One region of the Tessaracoccus sp. ZS01 genome, then DNA from elsewhere that is predicted to be linked to it. Evidence: predicted binding sites of a transcription regulator. Region 1 holds the regulator's gene; the other holds the start of a gene.

The links. The regulator LexA, encoded in region 1, represses DNA repair genes until DNA is damaged. The targets are predictions, from matches to a motif close to TCGAACANNTGTTCGA.
Region 2: C3E87_RS00750 (DUF6504 family protein) is a predicted target of LexA. The motif match lies at 11,406-11,421, and genes of this name have one in related genera.

The regions. Positions count from the first base shown of each region.
Region 1 is NZ_PQFE01000001.1:250,663-266,581, reverse strand. It holds gene C3E87_RS01280 (magnesium and cobalt transport protein CorA) at 1-961, shown strand, start outside; gene ilvD (dihydroxy-acid dehydratase) at 956-2,809, opposite strand; gene gnpA (1,3-beta-galactosyl-N-acetylhexosamine phosphorylase) at 2,973-5,180, opposite strand; gene C3E87_RS01265 (sulfurtransferase) at 5,296-6,093, opposite strand; gene C3E87_RS01260 (response regulator transcription factor) at 6,090-6,755, opposite strand; gene C3E87_RS01255 (vitamin B12-dependent ribonucleotide reductase) at 6,955-9,789, opposite strand; gene nrdR (transcriptional regulator NrdR) at 9,849-10,367, opposite strand; gene C3E87_RS01245 (hypothetical protein) at 10,574-10,912, opposite strand; gene lexA (transcriptional repressor LexA) at 11,123-11,860, shown strand; gene C3E87_RS01235 (ATP-dependent DNA helicase) at 11,873-13,792, opposite strand; gene hflX (GTPase HflX) at 13,860-15,284, opposite strand; gene dapF (diaminopimelate epimerase) at 15,348-15,919, opposite strand, start outside.
Region 2 is NZ_PQFE01000001.1:145,942-161,860, reverse strand. It holds gene mraZ (division/cell wall cluster transcriptional repressor MraZ) at 1-244, opposite strand, end outside; gene C3E87_RS00785 (MoxR family ATPase) at 503-1,468, shown strand; gene C3E87_RS00780 (DUF58 domain-containing protein) at 1,472-2,695, shown strand; gene C3E87_RS00775 (transglutaminase family protein) at 2,692-4,845, shown strand; gene C3E87_RS00770 (DUF3040 domain-containing protein) at 4,915-5,307, shown strand; gene C3E87_RS00765 (CueP family metal-binding protein) at 5,311-5,892, opposite strand; gene dinB (DNA polymerase IV) at 5,987-7,207, opposite strand; gene C3E87_RS00755 (DNA polymerase III subunit alpha) at 7,213-10,953, opposite strand; gene C3E87_RS00750 (DUF6504 family protein) at 10,953-11,258, opposite strand; gene C3E87_RS00745 (hypothetical protein) at 11,547-12,473, shown strand; gene C3E87_RS00740 (cytochrome c biogenesis CcdA family protein) at 12,470-13,276, opposite strand; gene C3E87_RS00735 (thioredoxin domain-containing protein) at 13,273-14,100, opposite strand; gene C3E87_RS00730 (UvrD-helicase domain-containing protein) at 14,304-15,919, shown strand, end outside.

The DNA.
Region 1 (15,919 bases):
GTTCGACCAGAGCTTCAACCTGCTCGACGAGCACGCCCACGGTTTCGTGTGGATCGGCCTGTACCGGCCCACCCACGCTGAGATGGCGCTGTTGGCCGAGGAGTTCAAGCTGAGCCCCCTGCTGGTCGAAGACACCATCACCGCACATCAGCGGCCCAAGTTCGAGCGATACGGCGACACACTGTTCCTCGTGCTCCACGCCGCGAGGTACGTGGACCGCACCGAGACGGTGGACTTCGGCGAGGTGCACGCCATCGCCGGCGACCGCTTCGTCATCACGGTGCGCCACTCGGAGACACCTGACCTCACAGTTGTCCGGCGCGACCTCGAATCGGCGCCGGAGACCCTGGGGATCGGGCCCAGCGTGGTGCTGGAGCAGCTCCTCGACAACATCGTCGACGATTACGGTCCGGTGGTGCTCGGCATCGAGAACGACATCGATGAGATCGAAACCCAGGTGTTCAGCGGGTCGGCCCGGGTGTCGCGGCGCATCTACCAGTTGTCACGCGAGGTGATGGACCTCCAGCGCGCGGTACGCCCCCTGAAACCCATCCTCGACTCCGTGCGCCGCGACAGGGTGTTCCTGATGGCCGGCGAGCACCGCCGGCAGGAACTGCGCGACATCGAGGATCACGCCATCCATATCACCGAGCACGTCGAGGTGCTCCGCGAGACGCTGAAGGGCACCCTGGACCTCAACATATCGCTGCAGACGCAGCGGCAGAACGAGGAGGCCAGGAACATGACCTCGGCCAGCCTGAAGCAGACAGAGGACTCACGACGCATCGCGGCATGGGCCGGTGTGCTGTTCGTGCCCAGCCTGGTGACGGGCACCTACGGGATGAACTTCCACACCATGCCCGAACTGGACTGGCCGTTCGGCTACCCGTTCGCCCTGCTCCTCATGGTGGGCACGGGCGTCGCGATGTACCTGGTCTTCAAGTCCAAGAAGTGGCTATAAGGCCTGGTTGAGCTTGCGCGCTGCGCCCTTGTCGGCCGACTGCGCGAGCATCCCGTAGATCTTCAAGGCCGTCGACACCGCACGCCGGCGCTGTTCCGCCGGCTGCCACCCCTTCGCGTCACGCGCGGCGCGCCGGGCGGCGAGGGTCTCGTCGTCGACCTCGAGGTGCAGCGAGCGGTCCGGGATGGAGATGGTGATCTTGTCGCCGTCCTCGATCAGCCCGATGGCGCCGCCGCTGGCGGCCTCCGGCGACACGTGCCCGATGGAGAGGCCCGAGGATCCGCCGGAGAAGCGGCCGTCGGTGATCAGCGCACACTCCTGGCCGAGGCCGAGCGCCTTGAGGTAGGACGTGGGGTACAGCATCTCCTGCATGCCGGGACCGCCCTTGGGTCCTTCGTAGCGGACGATGACGATGTCGCCGGGCTTGACCACCTTGCCGAGGATGGCCTCCACAGCCGCGTCCTGCGACTCCGTGACCACCGCGGTGCCGGTGAAGTGCCACTGCGATTCCGGCACGCCGGCGGTCTTGACGATGGCACCGTCGGGCGCGAGGTTGCCGGTGAGCACCGCCAGTCCGCCGTCGACCGTGTAGGGGTTGGCGGTGGAGCGGATGCACCCGTTGTCGGAATCGGTGTCCAGGCTCTCCCACCGGTTGGTGCTGGAGAACGCCTCGGTGGTGCGGACCCCGCCGGGAGCCGCGTGGAACAGCTCGATGGCCTCCGGCTTCGTCTTGCCGCTGCGGATGTCCCAGTCGTCGAGCCACTGCTGGAGCGTCGGGCTGTGCACGGAGGTGACCGCTTCGTTGAGCTTGCCGCCGCGGTGCAGTTCGCCCAGGATCGCCGGCACGCCGCCGGCGCGGTGCACGTCCTCCATGTAGTAGCGCTCGGAGTTGGGCGCCACCTTGGCCAGGCACGGGGTGACCCGCGAGATCGCGTCGATGTCGGCCATGGTGAAGTCGACGTCGCCCTCCTGGGCCGCGGCGAGCAGGTGCAGCACGGTGTTGGTGGAGCCGCCCATGGCGACGTCGAGCTTGATGGCGTTCTCGAACGCGGGCTTCTGGGCGATGGACCTGGGCAGCACCGAGTCGTCGTCGTCCCCGTAGTACCGCTGGCACAGGTCGACGATGAGGCGCCCGGCCTCCTGGAACAGGCCCTTGCGCGCCGCCGCGGTGGCCAGCGTGGAGCCGTTGCCCGGCAGCGCCAGGCCGATGGCCTCGAGCAGGCAGTTCATCGAGTTGGCCGTGAACATGCCGGAGCAGGAGCCACATGTGGGGCAGGCGTTCTCTTCGATCCGGCCCAGTTCGGCGTCGCTGACGTTGGGGTCCACCGCAGCGACCATGGCGTTGACCAGGTCCAGCGAGCTCTCGACGGTACCGCCGTCCTTGATGACGGCCTTGCCGGCTTCCATGGGGCCACCGGAGACGAACACTGTGGGGATGTTCAACCGCAGGGCGGCCAGGAACATGCCGGGCGTGATCTTGTCGCAGTTGGAGATGCACACCATGGCGTCGGCGCAGTGCGCATTGACCATGTACTCGACGGAGTCGGCGATCAGCTCGCGGCTCGGCAGCGAGTAGAGCATGCCGTCGTGGCCCATGGCGATGCCGTCGTCGACGGCGATGGTGTTGAACTCGCGGCCCACGCCGCCCGCTTCCGCGATGGACTCGGAGACGAGCTTGCCCATGTCCCGCAGGTGCACGTGGCCCGGCACGAACTGGGTGAACGAGTTGACCACCGCGATGATCGGCTTGCCCCAGTCGTTGTCCGTGACGCCGGTGGCACGCCAGAGCGCGCGGGCGCCTGCCATGTTGCGGCCGTGGGTGGTGGTGCGGGAGCGGAGCGCCGGCATGGTGTGGATACCTCCAAGGGATTTGTGCTCACAACACAATAGCGGCCCGCTCCGCTGGCTCAGCTTGCGGTACGTACCGTGAGCACTTGGATGGGGTCGTCGGGCGACACGCCGAGAAAACGGCTCGGAACCACGTGACCCCATCCACTTGCTCATGATCCACTCAGGCGAGGTCGATCCAGCGCGACTCCATCGGCTCGAGGTCCAACTGCAGCGCAGTGATGTCGCCGTCGGAGACAAGGCCACCCACGCGGCCGGACACCGCTGTCGACGTCGCGACGGTGAGGTTGTTCATGACGAAGGCCCTGCCGGCGTCGGGGAACACCGCAATCTCGACCCCGGGGTTCGACGGGATCCAGTGGGCGTCGAAGTCGTTCTCGCGGCCGGCGGCCCAGTAGATGGCGCGGTGCAGCAACCGGGCGTTGTCGTGGCTGTAGGGCAGCCCAGCGGCGTAGACGGCCCGGCCGTTGCCGGTCTCCTTGGCCGCCAGGTCGACGGACTTGTCGGTGAGGCGCAGGATCCGGGTGTCGTCGTTCAGGGCAAAGATGTCGCCGGCCCCTTCGCCCACGTCGACCTTGGTGGAGTCGTCGAGGTGGGCCGTGATGAAGTGCTGGGGCTTCTCCACCGGGTAGCGGTCCGTCGACTGGCTGAGCCCCAGTTCCTTGTCGACGCCGAAAACGTCGGACAGTTGGAAGAAGGCCCCGTTGGCCAGCACCGCGGTCGGTTCACCCACTCCGATGAGGCCGCCGCCCTGGTGGACGAACCGGCGCAGCGCCACGGCCAGCGATTCGTCGAGCCATTCGCTGCCGCCCGAGAACGCCGTCTCCGCGGCGCCGACGTTCAGCACCACGTCGAGGTCGGCCAGCTTGCCGTCGCGGGCCTCATCGAAGCTGACGAACTTCAGGTCGAACGGGAGCCCGGCGAGGGCCTCCATGACGCCGAGGTAGGAGTAGATCTGCTTGTACCAGAGCGCGTGCGCCACCATGTGCGTCTGCCAGGTGCGCAGGCTCCCCCAGGCGTTGAGCACGCCGATGCGGATGGGCGCGTTCTCAGGACGCTTGCCCTGGCCCTCGTCGTGGATGGAGCGGAACTCGTCGCAGATCTGTTCGACCCGCGCCATGAAGTCGGGGAACTGCACAGCCAGCGACAGGTAGCCGCCGTACCCGATGCGGTCGAGCGGCGTGCGGGCGATGGCGCGGCGGGCCAGGAGCCAACTCTCGTTCGCCTCGCCGAGGGGGTCGCCGCCGGGGCGGAACACGTCGGGGAAGAAGTATGGGAGGAACCGGCCCTCGGTGAACTTCACGCCGGGGATGTCCGAGATCATGCGGCACGTGACAGAGGATCCGACGGAGCCCACGACACCGTCGATCCCGGTGCCGGCGAACAGTTCACCGTAGGGCTCGGTGCCCATCCAGTTGTCGCCGAGGAACATGAGGGCTTCCTTGCCGTACTCGTGCACGATGTCGACGAGTTCCTTGACGCGGGAGCAGACGAAGCGGGTGGTGAACTCGATCCAATCGCGGAACACCTTCGACGGCACCCGGAAGGATGAGTTGTAGTAGCCCTGATCCACGAAGTCCTCGGCGCGCAACCGGTAGCCGTACTCCTCCTCGAAGGCCTCCATGGCGAGCGGGTTGACGGAGGTGGAGTAGCCGAACCAGTCGACGTACTTCTCCTTGCCGAGGTCGTTGAAGACGAGCGTGAAGTGATAGAAGAACGTGGTGAAACGCACCACGTCGACCTCCGTGCGCTCTTCACACCACTTGCGCAGGGACGACTTCATGAACTCCCACGCGACGGGGTGCCGGGCGTCGTAGCCGACCTCCCGCACGCGTGACTCGTCGTCCCACCAGTTGTTGGTGATGTAGTTGTACATCTGCGTGGAGTCCCAGACCTGCCAGGCCAGGAAGTTCACCGTGTACACGTGGAAGGGCACAGGCTCAGCGACGGTGACGGACACGTCGGCGCCTGAGCCCTCGACCGTCCAGCCCTCCACCGGCACGACCTCGCCGGTGGTGCGGTCGATGACCTCCCACCAGCGCTGCACGTCGCCCTGGTCCGGCTCGACCTGGAGCTCGTAGTAGCCCTTCATGATCTCGATGGACAGCGGGCCCTCGGCGGGAGCGGCCACGCGCTCACTCATCAGATAGAAGCGTGGGCGGGCGTCGAGGTTGGCTTCGGCAAACGCCTGCTGACCGCGCGCCGGGAAATACGTCTCGTAGACCTTCACCCCCAACTGGGGTGTGATTTCAGGCAGCCAGGTCCCGTCCGAGTTGCGCACGGCGTCGGCGCCGAGCCGTGCCAGGATGCCGGGCAACTGGTCGTCCATGCCCTGTTCGATCGGGAGGGTCACTCGGCCCTTTGCGTTCATGCAGAGTCCTTCGCAGGTGTGTTGGTAAAGCGGTGTAGGTCAGAGACGAGTCTGGCACCCACGTGAGCGGTTCCGCACGTTGCGTGCAGACGCGCCGTCCACTCTGCGCGATTGCTCACTCCCCGACGGCGACGGGCCTCTCGGTGCCGCTGTACTGCGACCATGAACCCGGGTAGAGGCGGCCCCGTCCGAGTCCCGCGTACTCCATCGCAATGAGGTTGTGACAGGCGGTGATGCCGGACCCGCAATAGGAGATGGTCTTCGCCGCATCGTCGATCCCGCGGAAGCGTTCGCGCAACTCCACCGGGCTCAGGAAGTGGCCATCCTCCGTGAGGTTGTCCGTGAGCGGAAAGCTACGCGCACCGGGAATGTGTCCGGCCTTCGCGTCGATCGGCTCGGTCTCGCCACGGAAACGCTCAGCGCCACGGGCATCGATGACGATGCACCCGCGCGCGGCCTCCTCGATGGTGGCCAGCGCCTCGTCCGGCCACGGCGTGACGGTGAAGGTGGCAGGAGCCGGGTCAGGGACCACCGTGGTGAGTTCCCCGTCATAGGCGGTCATTCCGCCGTCGAGCAGGGCTGCGTCGCGGCCCAGCATGCGCAGGAGCCACACAAGGCGTCCGGCCATCGAGCCCCCCGCGTCGTCATAGGCCACGACGGTGGAGTCGTCGCCGATCCCGACGGCGGCGAGCCCGTCGGCGAAGCGCTGCGGGGTGGGCAGCGGATGGCGACCAAACTCAGCCGTGGGGGGATCCGCCAGCACCTCGTCCATCGGGACATGGACGGCGCCGGGAAGATGCCCGTGCTCATAGGCCCGGGCGCCGGAGCGACCGTCGAGGTAGTGCCGCACATCCGCGAGCACCACGTGGGGATGGGCCTGGAGCCAGGCCAGGTCGACTACTGGAGGAATCACCCGTCCAGCGTAACGTGGCTGAAGTCTGGCAACATTCCGTTCTCCAGCCCCCACCGCACCGCCTGGGAACGCCGTTCGACGCCGATCTTGCGATAGGCGGAGCGGATGTAGGACTTCACCGAGTTGATGCTCAGGTAGCTGCGGCTCGCGATGTCCTGGTTGGTCAGGCCGCGGGTGATGAGCGCCAGGACCTCCGATTCCCGCGCCGTGAGGCCGAAGTGGGCCCCCGGCCAGGCAAGGTCCTCAGGCGAGGTGAGGGTGTGCCCGTCGTGGTCCGCGGCCGGCTCTGAGATCACCACTTCACCTCGAGCGATGGCCTCGAGCGACTCCACCAGCTGGGCGGCGGACATCGACTTGTCGAGGTACCCCCGGCACCCTCTGGCGACGGCCTGCGCCGCGAGGTCGGGGTGCATGGTCCAGGTGTAGATCACCAACGCCCCCGTCCCCCGCGTGCCGATCAGGGCCTGAATGTCGGGGTCATCTTCGTGGTTCTGGCTGAACGTGTCGTAGAGGGTGACATCCACCGGTTCCTCCACGTGTGCACGGGGACCCATGTCGACGATCTCGACCCGATCCTCGTAGGGCGCGAGCATGCTACGGAGGCCATGCACGACCACTTCATAGTCGTTGAGGATTGCGATACGCAGTCGCTTGTCAGTCACGAGGGTCAATATACGCAGCAAACTGTGCAAAAGGCGGTGAAGGCGGAGAAACTCGCCCTGACTACCATTTTTGCCTCATCCCAAAGGGTGAGGCGGGGGGTCCGGCTGCCCTCACAGGGACCAGCCTAAGCCCGACCCACACGCGGACAGGGCCGCCCCGGACGTGTCCGGGGCGGCCCTGGGGTCAGCATCGTGTTGGTCAGCTGCAACCGCTGGTGGAGCCGCAGCCCTCGCAGACGTAGCAGCTGCCCGACGGGCGCATCTTGGTGCCGCAGGTCATGCACAGCGGCGCGTCGATCGCCGCGACACCCATAGCCTCCATCAACTCCGCCGTCGTGTGCGCGTCGATCAGCGAAGGCTGACGGGCGCCGTCCACGTTGAAGTCGTCGAACTCGTCGTTGCGGAGCTGCTCGGCCTCGGGCATCCGGGCCTCATCCTCCTCCGACAGGTAGCTGCCGGTCTCGACGTAGCGGGCGCGCTCACCGGCGGTGTAGATGCCGAGCTCGGCGCGGTCGTCGAACGTGAGGTAGTCCAGGGCCAGGCGGCGGAAGATGTAGTCCATGAAGGACTGCGCGATGCGGATGTCGGGGTCGTCCGTCATGCCGGCGGGCTCGAACTTCAGGTTGGTGAACTTCTGCACGAAGCTCTCCAGCGGCACGCCGTACTGCAGGCCGATCGACACCGCGATGGAGAACGCGTCCATCACGCCGGACAGGGTGGAGCCCTGCTTGCCGAGCTTGAGGAACACCTCGCCCAGGCGGCCGTCGTCGTAGGCACCCGACGTCATGTAGCCCTCGGCACCGCTCACAGAGAAACTCGTGGTGCGCGAAGCACGCGACTTGGGCAGGCGGCGGCGCTTCGGACGGTACTCGATGCGCACCTCGGGCTGCGGGGCTTCCTTCGCCTCGTCGACGGTCTTCTTCTTGCCGTCGGAGAGGGGCTGGCCGACCTTGCAGTTGTCGCGGTAGACCGCGAGCGCCTTGAGACCGAGCTTCCAGCCCTGCAGGTAGACGTCCGCGATCTCCTCAACAGTGGCGTCCTCCGGGAGGTTGACCGTCTTGGAGATGGCGCCGGAGAGGAAGGGCTGCACGGCAGCCATCATGCGCACGTGACCCATGGGCCTGATGGCCCGGGTCCCCATGGCGGTGTCGAAGACCTCGTAGTGCTCGGCGGCCAGACCGGGCGCCCCGATCACGTGACCGTGGGTGCCGATGAACTCGACGATGGCGTCGATGTCCTCCGACTTGTAGCCGAGGCGCTTGAGCGCGCGCGGGACCGTCTGGTTGACGATCTGCATCGAGCCGCCGCCGACGAGCTTCTTGAACTTCACGAGCGAGAAGTCCGGCTCGACGCCGGTGGTGTCGCAGTCCATCATGAAGCCGATGGTGCCGGTGGGCGCCAGCACGGAGGCCTGCGCGTTGCGGAAGCCGTTCTTGGCGCCCAACGAGACCACGTGGTCCCACTCGCGGGTGGCGACGGCATGCAGCTGGCGGTCGTCTGCCAGCACGCGCAGGTCGTCGTTGGCAGCCTGGTGCTTGCGCATCACGCGCTGGTGGGCCTCCGCGTTGACGGCGTAGCCGTTGTACGGGCCGACGATGGCGGCCAACTCAGCCGAGCGGCGGTACGAGGTGCCCGTCATGACCGACGTGATCGCGGCGGCGGTGGAGCGCCCACCATCCGTGTCATAACCCTTGCCCATGGCCATCAGCAGTGCGCCCAGGTTGGCATAGCCGATGCCCAGCTGGCGGAAGTTGCGGGTGGTCTCGCCGATGGACTCGGTGGGGAAATCAGCGAAACAGATCGAGATGTCCATCGCGGTGATGATCAGCTCGACCGCCTTGACGAACGTCTCCGCGTCGAAGGTGCCGTCGGGCTTGAGGAACTTCAGCAGGTTGAGCGAGGCCAGGTTGCACGACGAGTTGTCGAGGCTCATGTACTCGGAGCAGGGGTTCGACGCCGTGATGGGGCCGGTCACCGGGTTGGTGTGCCAGTCATTGATGGTGTCGTTGTACTGGATGCCGGGATCCGCACACTCCCAGGCCGCCTTCGCCATCTTCTGGAACAGGTCGTTCGCGTCGACCTCCTCGATCACGGACCCGTCGCTGCGGGACCGCAGCCCGAAGGTGCCACCGTCCTCGACGGCGGTCATGAACTCGTCGCTCACGCGGACGGAGTTGTTGGCGTTCTGGTACTGCACAGAGGTGATGTCCTTGCCGCCGAGGTCCATGTCGAACCCGGCGTCACGCAGGGCGCGGATCTTGTCCTCTTCGCGCGCCTTGGTCTCGATGAACTCCACGATGTCCGGGTGGTCCACGTCGAGCACGACCATCTTGGCGGCCCTACGGGTGGCGCCACCGGACTTGATGGTGCCGGCCGACGCGTCGGCGCCGCGCATGAAGGACACCGGGCCGGAGGCGGTGCCGCCGGAGCTCAGGAGTTCCTTGGACGAACGGATGCGGGAGAGATTGAGACCGGCGCCGGAGCCGCCCTTGAAGATGAAGCCCTCTTCCCGGTACCAGTTGAGGATGGACTCCATGGAGTCGTCGACCGAGAGGATGAAGCAGGCGCTGACCTGCTGCGGCGAGGGGGTGCCGACGTTGAACCACACGGGCGAGTTGAAGGAGAAGTACTGGTTGAGCAGCATCCACGTGAGTTCGTGGCCGAAGATCTCCGCGTCGGCGTCCGTGGCAAAGTAGCCGTAGTCGGCGCCGGCCTTGACGTAGCTCGTCACCACCCGGTCGATGAGGGTGCGCAGCGAGTCTTCCCGCTCGGGGGTGCCGACGGCGCCACGGAAGTACTTCGTGGTGACGATGGTGGAGGCGTTGACGCTCCAGGACGACGGGAACTCCACGCCGTGCTGCTCGAAGACGGTCTCACCGGTTCGCCAGTTCGTCTGCACCACGTCGCGGCGGTCCCACTCAACTTCGTCGTACGGATGCACGCCCGGCTTGGTGAAGACGCGGTCGATGACGAGACCCTTGGCCTCTGTGTCCGAGGACTTGCGGCGGGAGGCCCGCGCTGCGGTCGCTGTCATGGTCAAAACCCCTCTGATTCTCTTGCTGCGTTTGATTGGATGTGAAGCTGATGTGTTGCTCAGCCGAGGAGCGGCTCTTGGGCGGTGAGCTGCTGGAAGGCAGCTCCGCCCTCGGGTGCCGGCTTCCTGGTGGTTGCGCTGAGGCGCAGGGCGTCGATCTCGCGCTGGAAATCGTCGACCGACTCGTAGTTCTTGTAGACGCTGGCGAAGCGGAGGTAAGCGACGGAGTCGAGTTCCTCCAGTGGGCCGAGGATGGCCACGCCGATCTGTTCCGAAGGGATCTCCGCCTGGCCGGAGGCCCGGAGGGACTCCTCCACACGCTGGGCGAGAGCGGCCAACTGCGCCGGTGTGACGGGACGGCCCTTACAGGCCTTCGATACGCCGCGCATGACCTTCTCGCGGCTGAACGATTCGACGACGCCGGACCGCTTCACCACCGTCAGGATGATCTGTTCGATCGTGGTGAACTTGCGCTCGCACATGGGGCACATGCGACGGCGCCGGATGGCGGAGCCGTCGTCGGTCGCGCGCGAATCCGACACCTTGGTGTCGCAGTGGCGGCAGAACGGGCAGTGCACTGTGCGGGCCTTCCTCAAGCGATGGAGCGAGTGGACAACAGTGCCACACGGGAGCGGTTCCTCACAAGTGGCGAATCACGTTCGAATCACAACTTGTAGGGGAATCACATCAGTGCAACCACTAGATGTAGGGATCACACTAGGCGCGGCCCATCACGAAGGCAAGAGACACGCCGAGGGGAATTCGGCGTGTCCGACAAGAGGATTCAGGGCTGCGTGACGTGGGCCCATGCGGGGTCACCGGCGACGTACGCCACCGCCGGATCCGGCGACACGAAGCCGTCCACCAACTGAGCGGCGGAGACGGCGCCGCCGGCCAGTGCCAACAGCGACACCACCGCGACCTTGACCGCGAGCCACGGGGAACGGCGCTCCGGGCTCACGACGCGGCACGAGGCAGCGGCGCCCGTGCGGCCGGGTCCCACCGGGCGGGCAGGACTGAGGCGGGGCAGATGGAGATCAGGGCGGCCGGCCGGGGACACGGTGACGACCCGACGACCGGGCGTGCCGACGATCTGGAAGCGAACTGCGCTCGACGTGGTCATGACTGACCTCTTTCATTCCTAGAACAAGTGTTCGATTGAAACGCTACCCCATGTGCGGATCAGATTCAAACATTCGTTCGAAGCGTGTTGTGTGACACGGGATTTCGTGACGTGAACCACTCAACACGTCCCCTCTGACAAAATTCGTCGACCATCGACACGCCTACGCATTTCGAACAGGTGTTCCAGCTAATGGCTACCATGGGGGCCATGGCTGACAAGACGAACCGCCCGCGCCGTGGCCGCCCGAGCAACGCAGAGATCGAGGCACAGCTCGCAGGCTTCCCCATTCCCGACGGACCGGATTACGGGCTCTCCCGCAGGCAACTGGCGCTGGTGCACGTGATCAAGGACGCCATCGAGGACCTCGGCTACCCGCCCAGCATCCGCGAGGTGGCGGACAGGGCCGGGCTGGCGTCGACGTCATCGGTGACCTACCAGTTGCGCATGCTGGAGCAGAAGGGCTTCATCCGCCGCGACCCGAACCGGCCGCGTGCCGTCGTGCTGACCCTGCCGGACGTGCCCAAGCTCCCCGAGGAACTGGATTCGGCGCAGGGATGGGATGCGCGTCCCTCGGCGGTTGCCGCCCCCGTGTTGGGCCGGATCGCGGCCGGAGGGCCGATTCTGGCCGAGGAGCACATCGAGGACGTGTTCGCGCTGCCGAAGCAGATCGTCGGCGACGGCCAGCTCTTCCTCCTGGAGGTCAAGGGCGACTCCATGATCGATGCGGCGATCTGCGACGGTGACTGGGTGGTGGTACGCCAACAGAAGGACGCCACCAACGGCGACATCGTCGCCGCGCTGCTCGACGACGAGGCCACCGTCAAGACCTACAAGCTGCAGCAGGGCAAGGTGTGGCTGCTGCCGCACAACGAGCGCTACTCCCCCATCGACGGAACGCACGCCAGCATCATGGGCAAGGTCGTGGCGCTGCTCCGCAAGGTGTGATTCTGCGGTAGGTCACTCAACGTCGCCGCGGAGGCGGCGGAGTGCCGACACTGCCACATCGCCATCCGTGGTGGCCCAGAAATCCGGTAACGACGCGGTGAGGAAGGATCCGTACCGCGCGGTGGCCAACCGTGGGTCGAGCATGGCCACCACTCCCCTGTCCTCGGAGCGCCGGATCAGCCTCCCGGCCCCCTGGGCCAGCAGCAGTGCGGCATGGGTGGCGGCCACACTCATGAAACCGTTGCCCCCCGCGTCGTCGACCGCCTTCTTCCTGGCCTGCATCAGCGGGTCGTCCGGCCTCGGGAACGGGATCTTGTCGATGATGACGAGCTGGCACGACTCTCCGGGGACGTCGACGCCCTGCCACAGCGACATGGTGCCGAACAGGGCGGTGGTGGGCTCGTCGAGGAAGCGTCTGGTGAGCTCCGACAGTTGGGCGTCGCCCTGCGCCAGGATGGTCAGGTCCGGTAGTTCCCGCCTGCAGTAGTCGGCGGCCTGGTCAGCCGCCCTGCGTGAAGCGAACAGCCCCAGCGCCCTGCCCTCCGCCGCCCAGACCAGCTGCGCGATCTCCGCGAGGGTCTTTTCGTGCATCCCGTCACGGCCCGGCGGCGGCAGCCGGCGGGCCACGTACAGGATGCCCTGTGTGCGGTAGTCGAACGGCGAGCCGACGTCGATGCCGCGCCACGCGAACTCGTTGTCCCCCTCGCCCTCGGCCTCAAGCCGGTCTGCCGCGCGCAGCCCGACGGCGCCCGCAGCGGGTTCGAACGCCCCGCCCAACGTGAGCGTGGCAGAGGTCAGCACGGTTGGCCCTTGGCGGAAGACCTGGTCCCTGAGGAGGCCCGACACGTTGAGCGGCGCCACGTACGCGGCGCGCCCCATGATGTCGGACTCTGTCACCCAGACGACGTCCTGGGGTTTCAGAGCGGCGATGCGCTCCGCGATGTCGAAGATCTCCCTGACCGAGGACGTGGCCTGTTGACGGTCCGGGTCGTCGGTCACCTTGCCGAGCGCGCTCACCACGCGACGGGACACGTCGCGCAGCGCTGCCGCAGCGTACGGCAGTGGCGCGGAGGACTCCGTGATGCGGGTGAGTTCTGATTCGTCCAGGGCCTCGCGCAACGTGTCCACCTGGTCGAGGAAATCCACGCCGAGGTCGTCGTCGAGCCAGGTGAGTGCCCGCCGTGCGGCGCGATCCACGATGCCGGGGGTCAGCTCATCCGTCGCCGCCGTCGTGATCCGGCTGACCAGTTCGTGGGCCTCATCCACCACGAGGGCTGCGTGTTCCGGCAGCGCGGTGCCGCCGTGCATGGCGTTGATGGCCAGCAGCGCATGGTTCGTGACGATGAGGTCCGCCTCGCGGGCGACTTCACGGGACTTCTCGACGAAGCACTCCGCCCCGAACGGGCAGGCCGACACCCCCAGACACTCCCTCGTGGGGATGGACACCTGCGACCAGCCGCGGGCGGTGTGGGTGGGCGCGTCGTCGCGGTCTGCCAGGCCGCCGCTCTCGGCCTGGCCCTCGATCCACTCGCGCAGCGCCAGCACCTCGGCGCCGAGCCTGCTCACATCGTCGGCCTTCGACTTGGCCGCTGCCTCCGCCATGGCTGAGGCGCCGATCAGGGAATCCTGGTCCAGGTCTGATCCCTGACGGGCCCGGTAGAGGCAGGCGTAGTTGGTGCGGCCCTTCAGGATGGCCGCCTTGGGCCGCTGGCCCGTGACCTCCTCCACGGCGTCGAGCGCCGTGGGGATGTCCTTGGTCGCCAGTTGGGCCTGGAGCGCCAGGGTTGCCGTGGCCACGACGACGACCTCGCCGGTGTTCACGCTCCGGGCGAGCGCGGGTGCGAGATAGCCGAGCGACTTGCCGGTACCTGTCCCCGCCTGCACGAGGAGGTGGGTGTCATCCTCGAACGCCGCCGCCACTGCGTCTGCCATGGCCTGCTGACCGGGGCGCGCCTCGCCCCCGATGTCGCCGACCGCAGCCGCCAGAATGGCTACGTGATCAGTCACGGACGAACTCGGCCAGCTCATCGGCAAGATCAGGGCGCACCCGCGCGCTGATCAGCGTGCCGTCGCCGGTGTGTTCGAGCGAATCGATCACGGCCGTCTTGTGGACCTTGTCCACCAGGTCTCCGCGGTTGTAGGGCACCAGAGCGGTGAGCGCGACCTCCGGACGCGGGAGCCGCTCCTCGAGCGCCTCTCGCAGCGCCTCGAGGCCGCGGCCCGTCCGCGCCGAGATGACGACGGCTTCCGGGTGCTTGGCGCGCAACGCCATGATACTGGCGGCATCCGCGACGTCCGCCTTGTTGAGGACCAGCAGCTCCGGCACCGAGGCTGCGCCGATCTCCGACAACACGGTGCGGACGGCCCTGATCTGCCCCTCGGGATCCGGGTCTGCCGCGTCCACCACGTGGAGCAACAGATCCGCCTGGGCCGACTCCTCCAAGGTGGAGCGGAACGCCTCGACGAGGTCGTGCGGGAGGTGGCGGACGAAGCCGACGGTGTCAGTGAGGGTGAACACGCGGCCGTCGTCGGTCTCCGAGCGACGGGTGGTGGGGTCCAGGGTGGCGAACAATGCGTTCTCCACCAGCACCCCCGCCCCCGTGAGCCGGTTGAGCAACGACGACTTGCCGGCGTTGGTGTACCCGACGATGGCCACCGAAGGCACCTGGTGACGACGCCGCTCCGCCCGCTTGGATTCCCGGGTGGCGTCCATTTCGCGGAGCTTGCGGCGCAACTGCGAGATCCGGGTGTGGATGCGGCGGCGGTCTGTCTCGATGCGGGTCTCACCGGGGCCTCGGCCACCGATACCTGCACCGCCGGCGACGCGGCCACCCGCCTGGCGCGACAGGTTGCCGCCCCAGCCGCGGAGGCGCTGCTTGAGGTACTGCAGCTGGGCCAGTTCGACCTGGGCCTTACCTTCGGCGCTCTTGGCGTGCTGGGCGAAGATGTCGAGGATCAGTGCTGTGCGGTCCACCACCTTGACCTTGATCCGGTCTTCGAGGTTTCGCAGCTGCGCGGGTTCGAGCTCGCCGTCGCAGATGACGGTGTCTGCGCCAGTGGCGCGCACCACCTCAGCGACCTCCAGCACCTTGCCGCGGCCGATGTAGGTTGCCGGGTCCGGGTGGGAGCGACGCTGGACCAGCGCGTCGAGCACCTCTGAGCCGGCGGTCTCCGCCAGCAGCTTGAGCTCGTCCATCGCGTTGTCGGCGTCTTCCTGGGAACCGGTGGTCCAGACGCTGACCAGCACCACGCGCTCCAGCCGCAGTTCGCGGTACTCGACCTCGGTGATGTCCTCGAGTTCGGTGCGCAGGCCGGCGACGCGGCGCAGCGAATGGCGGGCGGCCAGGTCCTCCTGTTCGCCGTCGTAGTCAGGCTCCAGCTCGTCGTCGTCGTAGCCGAGCAGGTCGTCGTCAGAATTAGTCATCGTCTGCTCATTCTTCCAGCCCAGCGCCTGACAACCAAGGGACGGGCACGGGCTGTGGATAAGTCAGATCCAGAATTCCCCGCGCCCGATGATCACCGCAGGCCCGGTCAGGCGGGCCGCGTCGCCGGCGAAATCGACCGTGAGGTCGCCGCCCGGGACCGTCACGTCGACGCTGCCGTCATGCTGGGCGCGCTTGCGATAGGCAGCTGCGGTGGCCACGACTCCGGTGCCGCAGCTCTGTGTCTCCCCCACGCCTCGCTCGAAGACGCGCATGGACAGCTTGCCCGGCTCGTCGACCCGGACGAACTCGACGTTGACGCCCTCGGGGAAGGCGGCGGCGGGTTCCCACGTGGGGGCATCGTGCAGGTTGAGGGAGTCGAGGTCCTCGTTCCGGAGGAACACCACGGCGTGGGGGTTGCCGACATCCACCTTCATCGCCGGCCACTCGCGCCCGCCGAGCCGGACGGTGACGTCCTCGTCGGACACGGTGGCGTCCCCCATGGTGGTGCGGATCAGGCCGTGCCTGGCCACTTCCACCCGACGGAGACCCGCCCGGGTGGCGACGTCGAACTCGCCGTTGTCCACCAGTTGCTCGTTGATCAGGTGGCGGGCGAAGACGCGCAACCCGTTGCCGC
Region 2 (15,919 bases), 100 kb from region 1:
GAACTTCGTCGCTGGCCCCGGCCATCAGCATGCGCTGGTAGTCGCGGACCTGCTTCACGGTGCTGGGGGCGCTCATGAGGGCGGACATCTTGGCCTCGAAGGTGGCCCTGGGATACACCGCGAGCGACCTGTCCTGCGCTCTTGTGACGACCAGGCCGTGCTCGAGCGCGTCGCGGAACTTGGCGGGAAGGATCAGCCGGCCCTTCTCGTCGAGTTTCGGTGTGTACGTCCCCATGAAAAACATGCGATGCCAGGCCTCCTTCCCCCACTTGTCATCCACTTCGCTCCACTGCGCACCACGGTACCCCACTTTCCCCCACCAGCCCACCACTTTTTGTCGGTGGGTTGTGCTTGTTCGCCCCTTTTCTGCTCGGGAGTCGTCGAGCGGCACGCCTGTCCTCCATCTGGCGGGAAGTGGGTGGGTTGTCGAGCGACACTCGTGAAGGCTTCCGGGCACGGTTAGTCTTGGTGTGCTTGCCGCACGAACATCGAGGAGCCTCCGGTGAACCAGCCCGCCACACCGTCACTGCATGAGGTGTCCCAACTCGCCAGCCGCATCGCCTCGGAGATGGCGCGCGTGATCGAGGGCAAGCCCCACCAGATCCGCATGGCCGTGATCGTGCTGCTGGCGGGGGGACACCTTCTGATAGAGGACGTCCCGGGCGTGGGGAAGACGGTCTTGGCTAAGTCGCTCGGACGCGCCATCTCCGGCGACGTCAAGCGCATCCAGTTCACGCCGGACCTGCTGCCCAGCGACGTCACCGGCGTGTCGGTGTTCAACCAGTCGACGCGCGAGTTCGAGTTCAAGCCCGGCGGGATCTTCGCCCACATCGTGCTGGGGGACGAGATCAACCGCGCCTCCCCCAAGACGCAGTCCGCCCTGCTCGAGGCGATGGCGGAGAGCCAGGTCTCGGCAGACGGCAAGACCTACCAGCTGCGTCAGCCGTTCATGGTCATCGCCACCCAGAACCCCATCGAGATGGAGGGCACCTATCCCCTCCCCGAGGCCCAGCGGGACCGCTTCATGGCCCGCATCACCATGGGGTACCCGGCCCGCACCGCCGAGGTGGCGATGCTCACCCACCACGCCAGCGGTGACCAACTCGCCACGGTCAGCGCCGTCACGGACGCCGCCTCCGTCGCCGCCGCCATCGACGCCATCCGGGGCGTGTTCGTGGCACCGGTGATCAACGACTACATCGTCAGCATCGTCGAGGCCACGCGCCAGCACCCCGACCTGCGGCTCGGCGCCAGCCCCCGCGCCTCCCTGCACCTCATGCGAGCGGCGCGCGTGGAGGCGGCTCTCGGTGGGCGCGACTACGTCATCCCCGAGGACGTGCGCTCGCTCGCCGCCGAGGTGCTCTCCCACCGGGTGCTGCCCACCGTCGAGGCCCAGGTGGCGCGCCGCGACCCGGCAGACATCATCACGTCCGTGCTGGCCTCGGTGCCCACCCCCGCCAGGAGCTGACCCGTGCGTCGAGGCACCCGGCTGACCGGACGCGGCATCACGCTCCTGCTGAGCGGCGCGTTGGTCATCGGCGGCGCCGCCTACATCGGCGAGGTCGACGTGCTCTGGGTCGGCCTGGTGATGGCTGCCCTGCCGCTGCTGGCGCTGGGCTACCTCGTCCTCGCGCGTCCCCTCGTGACGCATGAACGCTCCCTGACCCCGCCCACCATCCCCGTCGGCACGTCCACCAGGGTGGTGCTCCACGTGCTGAACCAGTCGCCGGCCCAGGCGTCGGCGCTGCGCTTCCACGATGCCGCCGACGCGTCGCTGGGCGGCGGCGCGTCCTTCGTCATCGCGCGCGGCTTCGGCGAATGGAGCCAGGCGGTGGGCTACACCGTCGAGGCGCTGCGCCGCGGCCGGTTCAGCGTCGGCCCCCTCTGGGCTCAGGCCAGCGACCCGCTCGGGCTGGCGTTGCGCGGCTTCATCGCCAAGGGACGCGATTCCGTGCTCCGCGTCACGCCGCGCATCTGGCGGCTCGACGACCTGGCCGGGGGCGCCGGGCTCGGCAGCGCCGGCGACGCCACCCCTCAGCGGATCGGCTCCGCAGGCGCCGACGACGTCCTCGTGCGCGAACACCGGCACGGCGACGACATGCGCCGCGTGCACTGGAAGATGACGGCCAAGAAGGACGACCTCATGGTGCGGCTCGAGGAGCACCCGTGGGATCCGTCGAGCACCCTCATCGTCGACACCCGCCGCAGCGCGCACCTGGGCGACGGCGCGGACAGCTCCCTCGAGTGGGCCGTCTCCGCGGTCACCTCCGTGGCCGCCCTCCTGAGTGAGGGCCGCCACAAGCTCGCCATCATCGCCCCCTCCGGCCGCGTCTTCGAGACGGGGCACAGCGTGGGCGAGGCCTCGCGCCAGTTGATGATCGAGGCGATGACGGACCTTCCCACCTCGGAGGAGACGTGGCTCGGCTCCGCCGTCGACGACCCTGAGCTGCTGACCTCGGTGGCCTCGCTCGTGGCCGTGACCGGCCTCCTGTCGAACGCGGACGCGGCCGCCCTCGCCGCCGCTGGCGGACGGGCGCGCAGCCTGATCGCCCTGGCGCCGGACGCCTCAGCCTGGGACGCCGAGCACGACGAGCACCGCGAGGCGATCAGGTTCCTGCTCGGCCGGGGTTGGCGCGTCGAGACGTTCCGCCCGGGCGAGCCCGTTCCGCAGGTGTGGCAGCGGGTGACGACATGAGGTTCACCCACCACCCGTTCTCACACGTGATCGTGGCCGCTGCCGTGTGGTTGTCGATGCTGCCGCTGTCCACGCTGGTCTCCGACACCCAGCAGGTGTGGGCGCACGCCTGGTTCATCCTGGGCGCGGCCGGCACCGTCGGGCTCGTCATGGGGCTGCTGCGGGCGCCGCGGGCGCTGGTCCTCTTCGTCCAGCTGCTCGTGATCCTCGGCGTGCTCGCCTGGCGCGGGTTGGCGCTGGCGCCCCGGGGGGATCCCCTGGCCTCGCTCCGGGCGCTCACCGCAGACGGTGTCGAGGTGATCCGCACCGGCGTGCCGCCACTGGAGCCGGAACCCGGGTTGGTGTGGCTCTGCCTCATCCTCGCGGCCCTGCTGGTGATCATCGTCGAACTGCTGGTCAACGGCCTCGAGCAGCCCGCCTGGACGATCGCGCCCCTGGCGTTGACCTACGGCGTCGCGGCGCTCGTGCGCATCGACGACCTCGACTGGCTGCTGCTCGTGCCCGTCGTCGCCGGCTTCATCGCCATCCTGTTGAGTTCCACGGGCGCGGGCGAAGCGGCGGGCAAGGCCTCCCGTGCGAGCTCCCACCACCTGTCGCGGGTCTCCGTCGGGTGGGCGTTCGGCGCTGCCGCGCTGGTGGTGGCGATCCTGGTGTCGGCCATGGTGCCCCTGGGAGACAAGCGTCCCTGGACGGAGGGCGGCCAGGACGGCCCCATCCAGCTCAGCGACCCCACCGTGCGGCTCGACCAGGACCTGCGCCGCCCCACGGACAGCCCTGTGCTGACGTACCGCACGAGCACCGGTGGGCCGGTGTACATGCGCACCGTGGCGCTTCCCAACCTCAGTTCCTCCGGCGCCGGACTGGTGCCGATGTCGCTCAGCCGCTCGGGGCTGGACGGAGACCATGACTTCCCCGGCGAGCAGGTGACGGTCGACGTCCAGATGGACGCGGTGCCGTCCGAGTACCTCCCCGCCCCGTTCGCGGCGGCCTCCTATGACGCCGACGGCGCGTGGAGTCACGACCCGGACACGCTCGCGATCGTCGCCTCGGGCCCGAACCGCACGCAGCAGACGGTCAACCTGGGCTACCGCGTCGAGTCCACGCTGCCCTCCCCCACGCGCGAGGAGGTGTCGCAGGCGAACCCCGGCAGCCTGCCGAGCGCCGTCACGCGCGAGGTCCCCGCCGGGCTGAGCCCCGGCGTCACCGCCCTGACCAGCGACGTGGTCGCCGGCGCCACCACCGCGGGCGAAAAGGCCCTGGCCATTCAGCGGTTCCTGCGCTCCGACGCGTTCCGCTACACGCTGGAGGCTCCGAACACCGCCGGGACGGACACGATCTCGAGTTTCCTGTTGGAGGCCCGCTCGGGTTACTGCATCCACTTCGCCGCCGCGATGATCACCATGGCGAGGATCGAAGGCATCGACGCCCGGATGGCCGTCGGGTTCGTCCCCGGTGAACAGCAGGCGGACGGCAGCTACCTGGTGACCTCGCACGACGCCCACTCGTGGCCCGAGCTGTACTTCGAGGGCCTGGGCTGGGTGCCGTTCGAGCCCACCCCCGCGTACCAGGGCGACCCGGAATACGTGGATCCCTCGGCGATGCAGCCTGCCACGAGCCCTTCGCCGTCGCCCACGCCCAGCGCGGCGCCCACCCCGCAGCCCACCACGGTGCCGCCCACCATGCAGCCGGTACCGACGGCGCCTACCACGGTGGACGATGGCCCGGGGCCGGTGGTCCGGGGGCTGCTGATCGCCCTGCTGGTGCTGCTGGCGCTCGCTCTGCCCGCCCTGGTCCGCCTGGGGCTGCGCGCCTCGCGTCTGCGGTCCGACGGCGACCCCGGCCAGGCGACCGACCGGGCTTGGCGGGAGGTGCAGGCCATGTTCGCCGACTACGGCCTGCGCTGGCCCGAGGGTTCACCCGGACCGGTCGGCCGGGAGGCAGCGGAACAGTTGTCGCCCCGGGGCGCGGAGGCACTCGCCGCCATCGCCGCGACGGTGGAGCGCAGCCGGTATTCCCGCGACGGCGCGCCCGTCGCCGAACTCCCCGCGGAGGTGGGCACGCTACGCGAGGCGCTCGCTGGCCAGGCCACCCGGGGAGCGCGCCTGCGTGCCGTGCTGCTGCCCGCGTCGCTGTGGCGGCTGGGCCGGTAGCCAGATTGCTCTTGGGGTTGACGATTCCCCGGCATAGAATGGTCGCCACCGGTAGTAAGGGAGAAGGCCATGGCGCTGTCTGAACAGGAACAGAGGCTGCTGGAGCAGCTTGAGGCGTCGTTGAAGGCCGAGGACCCGAAGCTGGCCGACGCACTCAGCGGTACCACGCAGATCAAGCTGCACCGTCGTCGTGCGGCCATCGCAGGGCTGGTGTTCATCGTGGGCGTCGTGGTGCTGATCGTGGGCGTGCAGGTGCATCCCGCCGTCAGCATCGGCGGCTTCCTGTTGATGCTAGGCGGCGCCCTCGTGGGAATCAGTTCCTGGCGGCGCGTGTCTGACGACGCGCAGCCCAGCCGGCCCGGTTCAGGCGGCCCCCGCACCTCCCCCGGTGCGGGATCCAGCCAGGACTTCATGGACAAGCTCGAGGAGCGCTGGCGTCGACGTCAGCAGGGCGACCTTTGAGGCTCAGACCAGCTGCATCGTGGTGATGCAGGTGGGGTCTTCGACGCCGGTGGAGATCTCCTGCGTGGCGGACTTCCCGTCATGGGCCACCGTGATGGTGGCCCGGATGCCTGCGGGCAGCCAGAAACCGGCGAACCCGTTGTCATAGGTGGTGACCGTCTCATCGACGAGTTGCTCACCCTCTGGCGTGACGATGGACACCTCGATCTCCTGACCGGCCAGTTCACCCTGGCATGAGGCGAGGTTGTGGTTGTAGCACTCGTGGGTCTGCGTCAAGTAGGGCGCCACGGAGAGATAGAAGCCCTCGTCGACGGGCAGCGTGACCTCGGCGCCGGTGTCATCACTCAGAACGAGCTCTCCCGGGCGGACGGAGCCGTAGGGGCCGGTCTCCCTGTCGTCGTTGGTGGCATCGAGGCTGGTGACGATCTCGCGTACCGACCTGCCGTCGAGGTTGTGCTCCGCAAGGAAGTCCGACTCGGCGGACGCCGACGTGGTTGGGGTTCCGACAGGCGCCGGGGCGCCGGAGCAGGCCGCGACGACGGGCAGCAACGCGGCTGCGGCCACGGCGATCAGGGTCTTCTTCACTGAGGGTCCTCACATCTGGTTGGTGGTGCCCACGATACCGGGGTGGGGTACCGGGATTGCCCGGGGGGTGGGGATTGCCGCGGGTGGCTTGGGATCACGAGGCGTGGAGCGCGGGCCGTCGGGTGAGTCTGGCCCGCTGCACCGCCTTCGGGCCGAAGCGCAGCACCGCCCTGTCCACCGCCTGTTCCGCCTCGCTCCAGCCGTGCGCCGGCTCGTCGAGGGCGGGCTGCTCGTAGGTGGTGGCCTTCGGCACGAGTTTCTCCATCCGCACGCCCACCCGCCGGATACGGGCGCGCTGCAGGTTGAGTTTGCCGTAGAGCCGCATGGCCTCCGCGTAGACGTCGTTGGTGCGGTCTGTGAACGCCTTGAGCGTGCCGGTACGGGTGATGGTGGTGAAGTCTGCGAACCGGACCGACAACGTCACCGTGCGGCTCACCATCTCCTGCGCCCGCATGCGGGCGGCGGTACGCTCCGCCATCCGCAGGATCTCCGTGGCGACGATGGCGGCGTCGTCGGTGTCTCGGGCGAACGTCTCCTGCGAGCCGACGCTGTGCTCCGCCGGTTGACGGGCCAGCACCGAGCGCTCGTCGCGGCCCCAGGAGAGGTCGAACAGCATGGCACCGAGGTTGTCGCCCATGGCGCGCTGCAGTGTGGCCCGGGGCGTGTTCGCCAGGTCCCGTACGGTCTCCAGCCCCAGCTTGCGCAGTTTGCCGGCAGTGACCTCCCCCACTCCCCAGATGGCATCGACAGGCAGCGGGTGCAGGAACGCGATCACGTCCTGGGCCTGAACCAGGCGCAAACCGTCCGGCTTGGCCTGCTTCGAGGCGAGTTTGGCGATGAACTTGTTGGGGCCGATGCCGACGGAGCACGCCACCCCCTGCTCGTCCATCACCTGCGCACGCAACTGTTCCCCGACGGCGACCGGGTCCTCGCCGAGGCGGCGCATGGCGGTGGTGAGGTCCATGAACGCCTCGTCGATGGAGGCCATCTCCACCTTGTCCGTGAACGTGTCGAAGATCTCCCCGATGCCCGTGGAGACCGCGCCGTAGTGGTCATGGTCAGGGTGCACGACGGCCACCTGGGGGCACAAGCGCCGGGCCCTGCTCGACGGCATGCCTGCGGTGATGCCGTAGCGGCGTGCCGGGTAGTTGGCCGACAGCACCACTCCCCGGGTGGAGCCACCGACGAACATGGGCACGTCGCGCAGCTCGGGGTGGCGCGCCATCTCGACCGAGGCGTAGAACGCGTCCATGTCCACGTGCACGACGACCTGCGGGAGGCCGCCCGTGGAGACGCGGCTGCGGGTGGTAGGCATGGGGATCACCTTCCTGAGCTTCCGGGGCTGGAGTGCCACAGTTTGCGCGGGGCATCCGCGGCCCCGGTGCCCGCCGGTTTGATGTCTGAGTAGGGGGACTGCTTGAAACCGCTGGCATGCACCAGCACCCGCCTACGGCCCATTCCTCCGGCCCGGGTGTGGTTCTGGGGATCCGGCGGCGGTTCCTCGCCGTCGGCCGGGAGCGGGGGCTCCGGCGCGACCTGGGGTTTCTCAGCCGGCTTCCACTCCCCCACCAGCGAGTAGCCCTGGGGTACCTCGTCGAGGATGGCCGTCACCGCGGCGATGGCCTCAGCTTCCGTCGCCCCCTGGTCCAGCGCAGCGCGCCAGGCCGCGTCCAGGGTGCCCAGATCCCAGGCGCCGGTGGCGCGGATGGAGAGGCCGCGGGTGCCGGTGCGCCTGATGAGCCCCCGCACCAAGAGGATCCACGACGCGAACACCGTGGCCGCGTACGGGCCCTGGACGTCCTCGAAGAAGGTGGTGTCCACCGGGCCGGTGGAGTCGTCGAGGGTGAGGAAGATCACCCGCCGGCCGGAGCGCACCGGAGGGGTCTGGGTGGCCACCTTCACCCCCGCGACGAGCACCTCGTCGCGGTTGCGGCGCTGCAGCAGCGTGCGGGAACTGGCCGCGCCGATGGCGCGCAGCAACGGAAGGTAGCGCTCCATGATGTGGTGGCTGGCGTCCAGCCCGAGGATCTCGAGTTCGGCCTTGAGCCGCTGCTCGTCGTCCATCTCCGCCAGGCCGGTGGGCACCACGTCAGTGGTGGGTTCGGCCTCCTCGTCGCCGAAGCTGAACGCGCCCTGCAGCGCCCCCACCCGGCTGTCGGCGCGGCGTTCGCGGTGCAGGTCTGCCAGCGCCAACAGGAGGTCACGCCGGGTCACCTGGGTGCGCCGCTGGACGGGGGCGCGCCGTCCGATGCCGTAGAGGCGGTCGAATGCGCCGGCAAGGATGAGCCGCTCCACGACGGGCTCCGAGACGTTCGCGCGGGACCAGAAATCCGTCAGCGACGTGTAGGGCCGGGCGGCCACGATCTGGCGCATCTCCTCTTCCGCGATGCCCTTCACATCAGACAGCGACAGCCTGATCCCCCAGCCCTCCACCCGGGGCAGGCCGTCCGTATCTGGGCCTGGGTGTTCGTGGGCACTGAGCGCCGGTGCTGAGGGATGCTCCATCGCCAGGTTCTCCGGCAGCCGCACCGTCTCATCGGTTCCGGCCACGTCGTCGAGCGGTTCCGCCCGGTAGTCCTGCACGCTGCGGTTGACGTCGAGGCCCAGCACGGCGATGTTCATCCGGCGTGCCTCCTCCAACAGCAACCGCTTGGGGTACATCCCCGGATCATGCGTGAGGATCCCGGCCAGGAAGTGCGCGGGATAATGCCGCTTCAACCACGCCGACTGGTACGTGGGCAGCGCGAAGGCAGCCGCGTGCGCCTTGCAGAACCCGAACGAGGCGAACGCCTCGAGGATGGCCCAGATCTCCTCACACATCGGCTCCGGGTAGCCGTTGGCCAGCGCCTTCGGCACGAACCACTCCTTGACCTTCGTCTGGCCCTCACGATCTCCCAGCGCGCGGCGCACCTCGTCGCCCTGGGCCAGCGAGCAGCCGGTGACGATGGAGATGATCTGGATGATCTGCTCGTGGAAGACCACCACCCCGAAGGTCTGCTCGAGGGCGGGGATGAGGCTGGGGTGGAGGTACTCCGGTTCCGTCCAGCCCTGCCGGGCCTCGAGGAACGGGGTGACCATGTCCGACTTCACGGGGCCGGGCCGGAACAGGGAGATGTCGACGATGATGTCGTGGAACGTCTCCGGCCCGAACTTGCCCACCAGTTCCCGCTGGCCGGGCGACTCGATCTGGAAGCAACCCAGCGTGGCGCGGTGGGCGATCATGTCGTATACCTCGCTGTCATCGAACGGGGCGAGCGCGTCGATGTCCGGCGCCGGGCCTGCGGTGCGGCTGATCTCCCTGAGCGCGTGGGCCATGGCCGACTGCATGCGGATGCCGAGCACGTCGAGCTTGAGCAGGCCGAGGTCTTCGACGTCGTCCTTGTCGAACTGGCTCATGGGGTAGCCACCGAAGCTGCGCTCCAGCGGGGTGCGCTGGCCGAGCGAGGAGTCGCTGAGGATCACGCCGCAGGGGTGCAGCGCGATGTGCCGGGGCAGCCCGTCGAGTGATTCGACCAGGGAGAACAGCATGTCGAGACGCTCCTCCCCCAGCCCCGCGGCCCGGAGTTCCGGGAGGTCACGCAGCGCCGCGCGGGCGTCGCGGGCACGGATGTGCGGGAAGGCCTTCGCCATGGCGTCGATCTCCACCGGCGGGAGGCTGAGCGCCGCGCCGACATCGCGCACGGCGTGGCGCACGCGGTAGGTCTCGATCATCGCCACGCACGCCACTCGCTGCTCGCCGAAGGTGGCCAGGATCTTGTCGTAGACCTCCGTGCGGCGCGCCGATTCGACGTCGAGGTCGATGTCGGGCAGCGCCACGCGCAGCGGCGACAGGAACCGCTCCATGATGAGCCCGTACTTGATGGGGTCCACCCCGGAGACCCCCAGCGCGTAGTTGACGAGGCTCCCCGCTCCGGACCCACGCGCGGCGCAGCGGATACCCAGGTCCCGGATGAGGCCCACCACGTCTGCCACGGTGAGGAAGTACGACTCGAACCCCAGCTTGCCGATGACGGTGAGTTCGTCGTCGAGGCGGTCCAGGGCCTGCCTGTCCAGCGTGCCGTAGCGCTCGGTGAGGCCGGCCTCGCAGCGGGCGCGCAACACGCCGGCCGCCTCCTCCGCGGTGGTGCCGAGGGTCTCGAACTCCGGCAGCCGGATCTCACCCAGACCGATGTCGCCGATGGGGTCCAGCATGCACCGCTCCGCCAGGCCGCGGGTGGCGGCCAACAACGCCGACGCATCAGGGCGCCCGGCCAGCAGCGCGGCCTCCCCCGCGGCCAGCGTCATGGCGTCGGTGCCCTTGAGGTGACCCTCCGCGTTGCGGCGGTCGATGTTGCGCACGTCCAGGGGGACGAGGCGGCGTGCCGCGTCGAGCACATCGACGGTGGCGGCCTGCTCACGCCGGGCCATCCGCACCATGTTGGTCAGCACCACGGGGATGCCCAGGCCGTCCCCCAGCCTGATGAGGCCGGCGGCCTGGTGCGCCGAGGCGACTCCGCGCCCACCGGTCTGGTGGTTGGTGGCGGCGAGGAACAGCCCCTCCCCCAGCTCCGTGCGCCACTTCCGCACCTCGTCGGCGGCCTCGGTGGGCCGGCCGGCGACGAGCAGCTCACCCGGCTGCGAATCCGCGCCCAGGAGCACCACCACGTCGTGGCCGGCGCAGTGCTGCGCGATGATCTCGCGGGTCACCACCGGGTCTGCCCGTTCCCCGGCCTGCTGGGCCGCGGTGATGAGCTGGCACAGCGTGCCCCACCCCGAGCGGGAGGTGGCCAGCACGACGGCGCGCGGGAGCCGCGCGTCGCGCAACTGGCCACCCCGCGCCGCAGTGGGCCTGCGGCGGGCCAGCCAGCCGTCGGGCCGCACCGCGAGATCAACGCCGACGATGGGCGCGATGCCCGCGGACAGGCACGCCTTGGCGAAGCGGACGGCACCGTAGAGGCCACCGCGGTCTGTGATGGCGAGCGCGTCCATGCCGTGGGCGACGGCCTCCGCCACCAGCGCGCTGGGGTGGGAGGCGCCGTACTGGAAGGAGTAGCCGGAGGCCACCCTGAGGTGGGGGAACATCAGTCGAGCACCGCCTGGAGCACCCAGTTCTCCGCGCCGACGGTACGGGCCAGTTCGTAGACGCCCCGGTGGCGGCCGTTGCCCGCCTCGACGCGCCAGACCTCCAGCTCTCCGAGGAGATCCGACCCCGCCGGCTGGTCGACGCTCTCGCCGCGGGCGGCGCGGGCCTGCTGCCCCGCCCACCACGGCGTGGCGCGGCTCCACCGGGCCTGCACCTCTTTGACCAGCAGCAGCCTGTCGCGCCAGATGAACTGTCTGGGCTCTTCTCTGAACAACACGAAAATGGGGTCGTCGTACCTGCGCATGGGGGCCACCTCCCGGGGAAAGTTCGAATAGAACACATGATGTTTTTCGACCCGGGAACCCCGGCCCGGCGCAGGGGTCGAAGCCGCGCCGGGCCGGGGTGGCCCCTCACCTCACGCTTGATACGGACCAGAGCTTCCCCGAACTAATCGAACAAGCGTGCGGTGATCTTCACTATAGATCGCCCGTCCGACAAAAGAAAAGGGGCGCCGGCGATCCGTGCGCAGGTGCACCGACGCCCGGCCGGAGGGGCGCCGACAGCCCGGGCGCGAGGCCCTACGATCAGTCCTATGCTCATCGTCAGAGGCGCCACGCTGGCCGGCCTGGCTGCCTCCGCGCGGCTGGCCAGGCTCGGGCATGAGGTGACCCTGGAGGCGGCCGGGCACACCGTCGACCCGCTGCCGCAGACCATCGTGCTGCCCGCCACCTGGCGTGACCTGTTCAAGAAATCCGGCGCCCACCTGGTCACCGCGCTCAACGGCGCGGGGCTGGCCCTCACCGAGGCGCCACCGCGCCGCCACCACCTCAGCGACGGCACCACGCTCGACCTCCCCGCGGAGCGGGGTGCGCAGTACCACGCCTTGTCCGCCACTTTCGGCCCGGAGGAGGCGGCGCGCTGGCGCGACCTGCTCGACGACCTGCTGCCGGTGTGGGAGGCCTTCCGCCAGCACGCCCTGGAGGGCACGGAACCGGTGCGCACGAAGCAACAACGGGCCTCGCTCTGGCTCGACCGCAGCGTCGCCGACGTCGCCGAGCGACTCCGGACGCCGCTGTCAGAGGTGGTGCTCTCCCTGGGCCCGGAGAATCCGGGCACGGCCGCGCTCCCGCTGCTGCTAGAACGGATGTTCGGCCGCTGGCAGGTCACCGACGACGCCGGGGCCCCGCAGCCCGCCGAGCGCCTCGTCGGCCTGCTGCGCCAGCGGGTGGCCGAACGGGGAGTGCGCACCGTCGACTCGCACGACGGGCCGGCCGACATCGACTGTCGGCCCCACGTGCTGAAGCCTCATTGGTGGCAGCGCCGAGCAACTCTCGGCACCCCGATCGACGACGGCCGGCAACTTCGCGCCTCCGTCACCTCACCCGCAGGTGAGGCTCCCTGGGGGCAGTTGGCGAGCGCAGCCCTGGCCGTCTACGCGCTGCATGAGCGGCTCACCGGCGAGGACCCGCGCCCAACCAACAAGGCGTTCACGCCGCCCCGGCTGGGGCGCCGGGGCTAGGGCCGCGTCGGACGGCGCAGCCAACCCCACAGCAGCAGACCCGCCACCACCACCACGGCCCCGACGACGGCGAGGTCGGGGATCCGGAGACCCACCTCGCGCAGCCAGGACTCGAGGTGGAACTGCTGCGTCGCGTCGAGGATGCCGCCGATGCCCGCGGTCGCGTCCGTGGTGATGAACAGCACCCCGACGCCGATGAACAGCAGACCGGAGACGAGACCCAGCGCAGAGGTGGTGAACGGGCCGATCCTGACCGGGCGGGGCCTGAGCCGCTCCCCCAGCCGCAGCCGGTCCCACAGCAGCGCCAGGATCACCAGCGGCACCACCATCCCCGCGCCGAACAGCGCGAGCAGCAGGCCGCCCCGCACTGCATTGCCGCCCACCGCCGCGACGGTGAGCACCGCGCCCAGCAGCGGCCCGGTGCAGGCGCCGGCCAAGCCATAGGTCATACCGAGCAGCACCGCCCCGATGGGGCCCTTGGGGTCGCCACGCTGCGCGAGCCCGGGGATCGGTAGCCGGATGCCCAGCGCCATGATGAGGCCGAAGAGGATGAGCACGATGCCACCGACGAGTGCGAGGGTGTCGCGGTGCCTGGTGAGCAGGCCGCCCAGCGCCCCGGCAGCCAGCCCCAGCGGGACGAGCGTCAGCAACAGGCCCAGGTAGAACAGCGCGGTGCGCCCGATGAGCCGGGCGCGCTGTTGCCCGAAGGCATAGGCGAAGAAGGCGGGCAGCACCAACGCCGCGCAGGGGCTGAGGATCGCCGCGATGCCGCCGAGGAACGCCCCCGCATAGCCGATCGTCATCCGAGCTTGGCGGCCTCGGCCTCGATGACGCGCTCGAACTCGGCGATCGGCTGCGCGCCGGTGAAGAACTGGGTGCCGACGACGAAGGCCGGCGTGGCCGACACACCCATGCCCTGCGCCTCCTGCGAATCCGTGAGCACGGCCTGGCGCAGTGCGGGCTGCGCCCAGTCGGCCTCGAACTGGGCCGCGTCGAGGCCCAGATCGGCGACGATGCCCAGCACCAGCTCGTCAGGGATGTCGGGGTGCCCCTCGTTCGGGGTGGCGGCGAAGATGGCGTGCTGGAACTCGAAGTACTTCCCCTGCAGGCCGGCGGCGCGCGCTGCGGTGGCGGCCTTGACCGACTCGTCGCCGAACAGCGCCAGGTCGCGGAACTCGATGCGGAGCGTGCCGTCGTCGACGTACTTCTGCAGGAGGGGCAGCGTCTCCTCGGCGAAGACGGAGCAGAACGGGCAGCGGTAATCGGCCCACTCGGTCAGCACGACGGGGGCGTCGAGCGCACCCATCGCCATGGGGTCGCCCTCCAGGCGGCGGGGGAACTCATCGCGCACCCACTGCTCGTAGCCCGCCTGGTCGGCACCGGCGTCGGTGCCCTCCTCAGGCGGCGGGGCGGCTGCGGGATCCTCCTGGACGGGAGCCTCCGTGGCCGGCAGCTGCGCCACCGGAGCCTCCGTCGTGGGAGTGCCGGACGCCGGCGCCTCAGCGCCGGGGACCGCCGCGGGAGCCGCACTCTGCTCGAGCGGCCGGCTCTGCGAGAACGCGATCAGCGCGACCACCAGCACCAGGAACAGGCCCAGCACGATCCATTTGTCCTTCGTCATGGTCATGCGTCCGGCTTGCGGGGTGCTGTTCATTGGCTCACTCACATCACTCTGGGCACTGTGTTCTCCCCCACTCTGCCCCATACCCCCGAAGGCATCCAATCCAGGGGTGGCCGGGCGGCCTGCCCGCCGCTGTCCGGACCGTTCAGCTGGCGTTCATGCGGGGGTAGTAGGGTTGACTGTCTGTCTTTCACGGAGGAAGGTCTGATTTGACCACCACATCGCGCGCTGACCTGGAGCGCGAAATCGCTCTGGAACAGGCTCACGTCGACAGGGTCTACGCCAATCTGACCACCGCGACGGCGAGCGCCAAGAACCTGGCCCAGCAGGGCAGGGAGATCTTCATCTCCGACCGCACCGACTTCCTCCGTGAGGAGGACGGCACGGCGTTGTTCGAGCGTGACGCGTTCGCCTACCAGGCCGCCAAGCGGCTGGCCATCCTCGACGCCGAACACGAGGGCCTCGTCTTCGGCCGTATCGACCTCACCACCGACGAGGTCCGCTACATCGGCCGCATCGGCGTGCGCGACGAAGACTACGAACCGCTGGTGATCGACTGGCGTGCTCCCGCCGCCGAACCGTTCTACCGCGCCACGCCGGCCGAACCCATGAAGGTCATCCGCAGGCGCGTGCTGCGCTGCCGCGACGACAAGGTGGTGGGTCTGGAGGACGACCTGCTGGATTCGGCTGCCGAGACCGACCTGCCCATCCTCGGTGAAGGCGCCCTGATGGCGGCCCTCAGCCGGGCCCGGGGACGCACGATGCGCGACATCGTGGCCACCATCCAGGCCGAACAGGACGAGGCGATCCGCGCGCCGTACCAGGGGGTCACGATCATCGCCGGCGGCCCCGGCACCGGCAAGACCGTCGTCGCGCTGCACCGCGCCGCCTACCTCCTCTACACCAACCGGGCACGGCTCGAGAAGGGTGGCGTGCTCGTCGTCGGCCCCTCCAGCGTGTTCATGAACTACATCGAGCGGGTACTGCCCAGCCTGGGCGAGGACTCCGTGACGCTGAAGGCCATCGGCTCGGTGGCTTCCGACGTGCTGGGCTTCAGCACGGAACGCGTCGACCAGGCCGCGGCCGCCACCGTCAAGGGGTCGCTCGCGATGCAGAAGGTCCTCAAGCACCTCGTGCGCGCCCCGCTGCCGGAACACGACGTGGACTCCGTCCGGGTCACCGTCAAGGGCGAAGTGCTCGGGTTGGGGGCGCGGGAACTGCACCGGATCCGTGAACAGGTACTCTCCAGCGTCAAGCTCAACAAGGGCCGCCGCATGGCGACCGACCTGGTCGCGGCCGCCCTCATCCGCAAGTTCCCGGGCGATGTGGAGATCGAGCCGCAGGAACTGGAGGCACAGGTGCGCGAACACCCCAGCCTCCACGCCTTCATGCCCCGGTGGTGGCCCCTGCTCAGCGCGACCCGGGTGTTGGCCCGACTGGCCGACCCCGCCGTCGTGGCAGAGGTCGCCGCCGGCGAGCTCGACGAGGACCAGCGCGCCTGCCTCGTCTCCTCCTACCGCTGGCTCGAGGCCGCTGACGAGGGCGACGAAATCGTGCGCGGCTGGTCCGTGGCCGACATCGCACTGCTGGACGAGCTGATCCACATCCTGGGCGTGCCGCCCGAGGACGTCGACAAGGAACTCGACGTCTTCCTCGAGGGCGGCGCTGTCGCCGAGGTGCTCACGACGGCGGACCTGCTGCGGCACGAGAGGCACGTGGATCCGGATGAGGACCCGCACAACACCTACGCCCACATCCTCGTCGACGAAGGCCAGGACGTGACGCCCATGCAGTGGCGGATGCTGCGCAGACGGGGGCCGCAGTC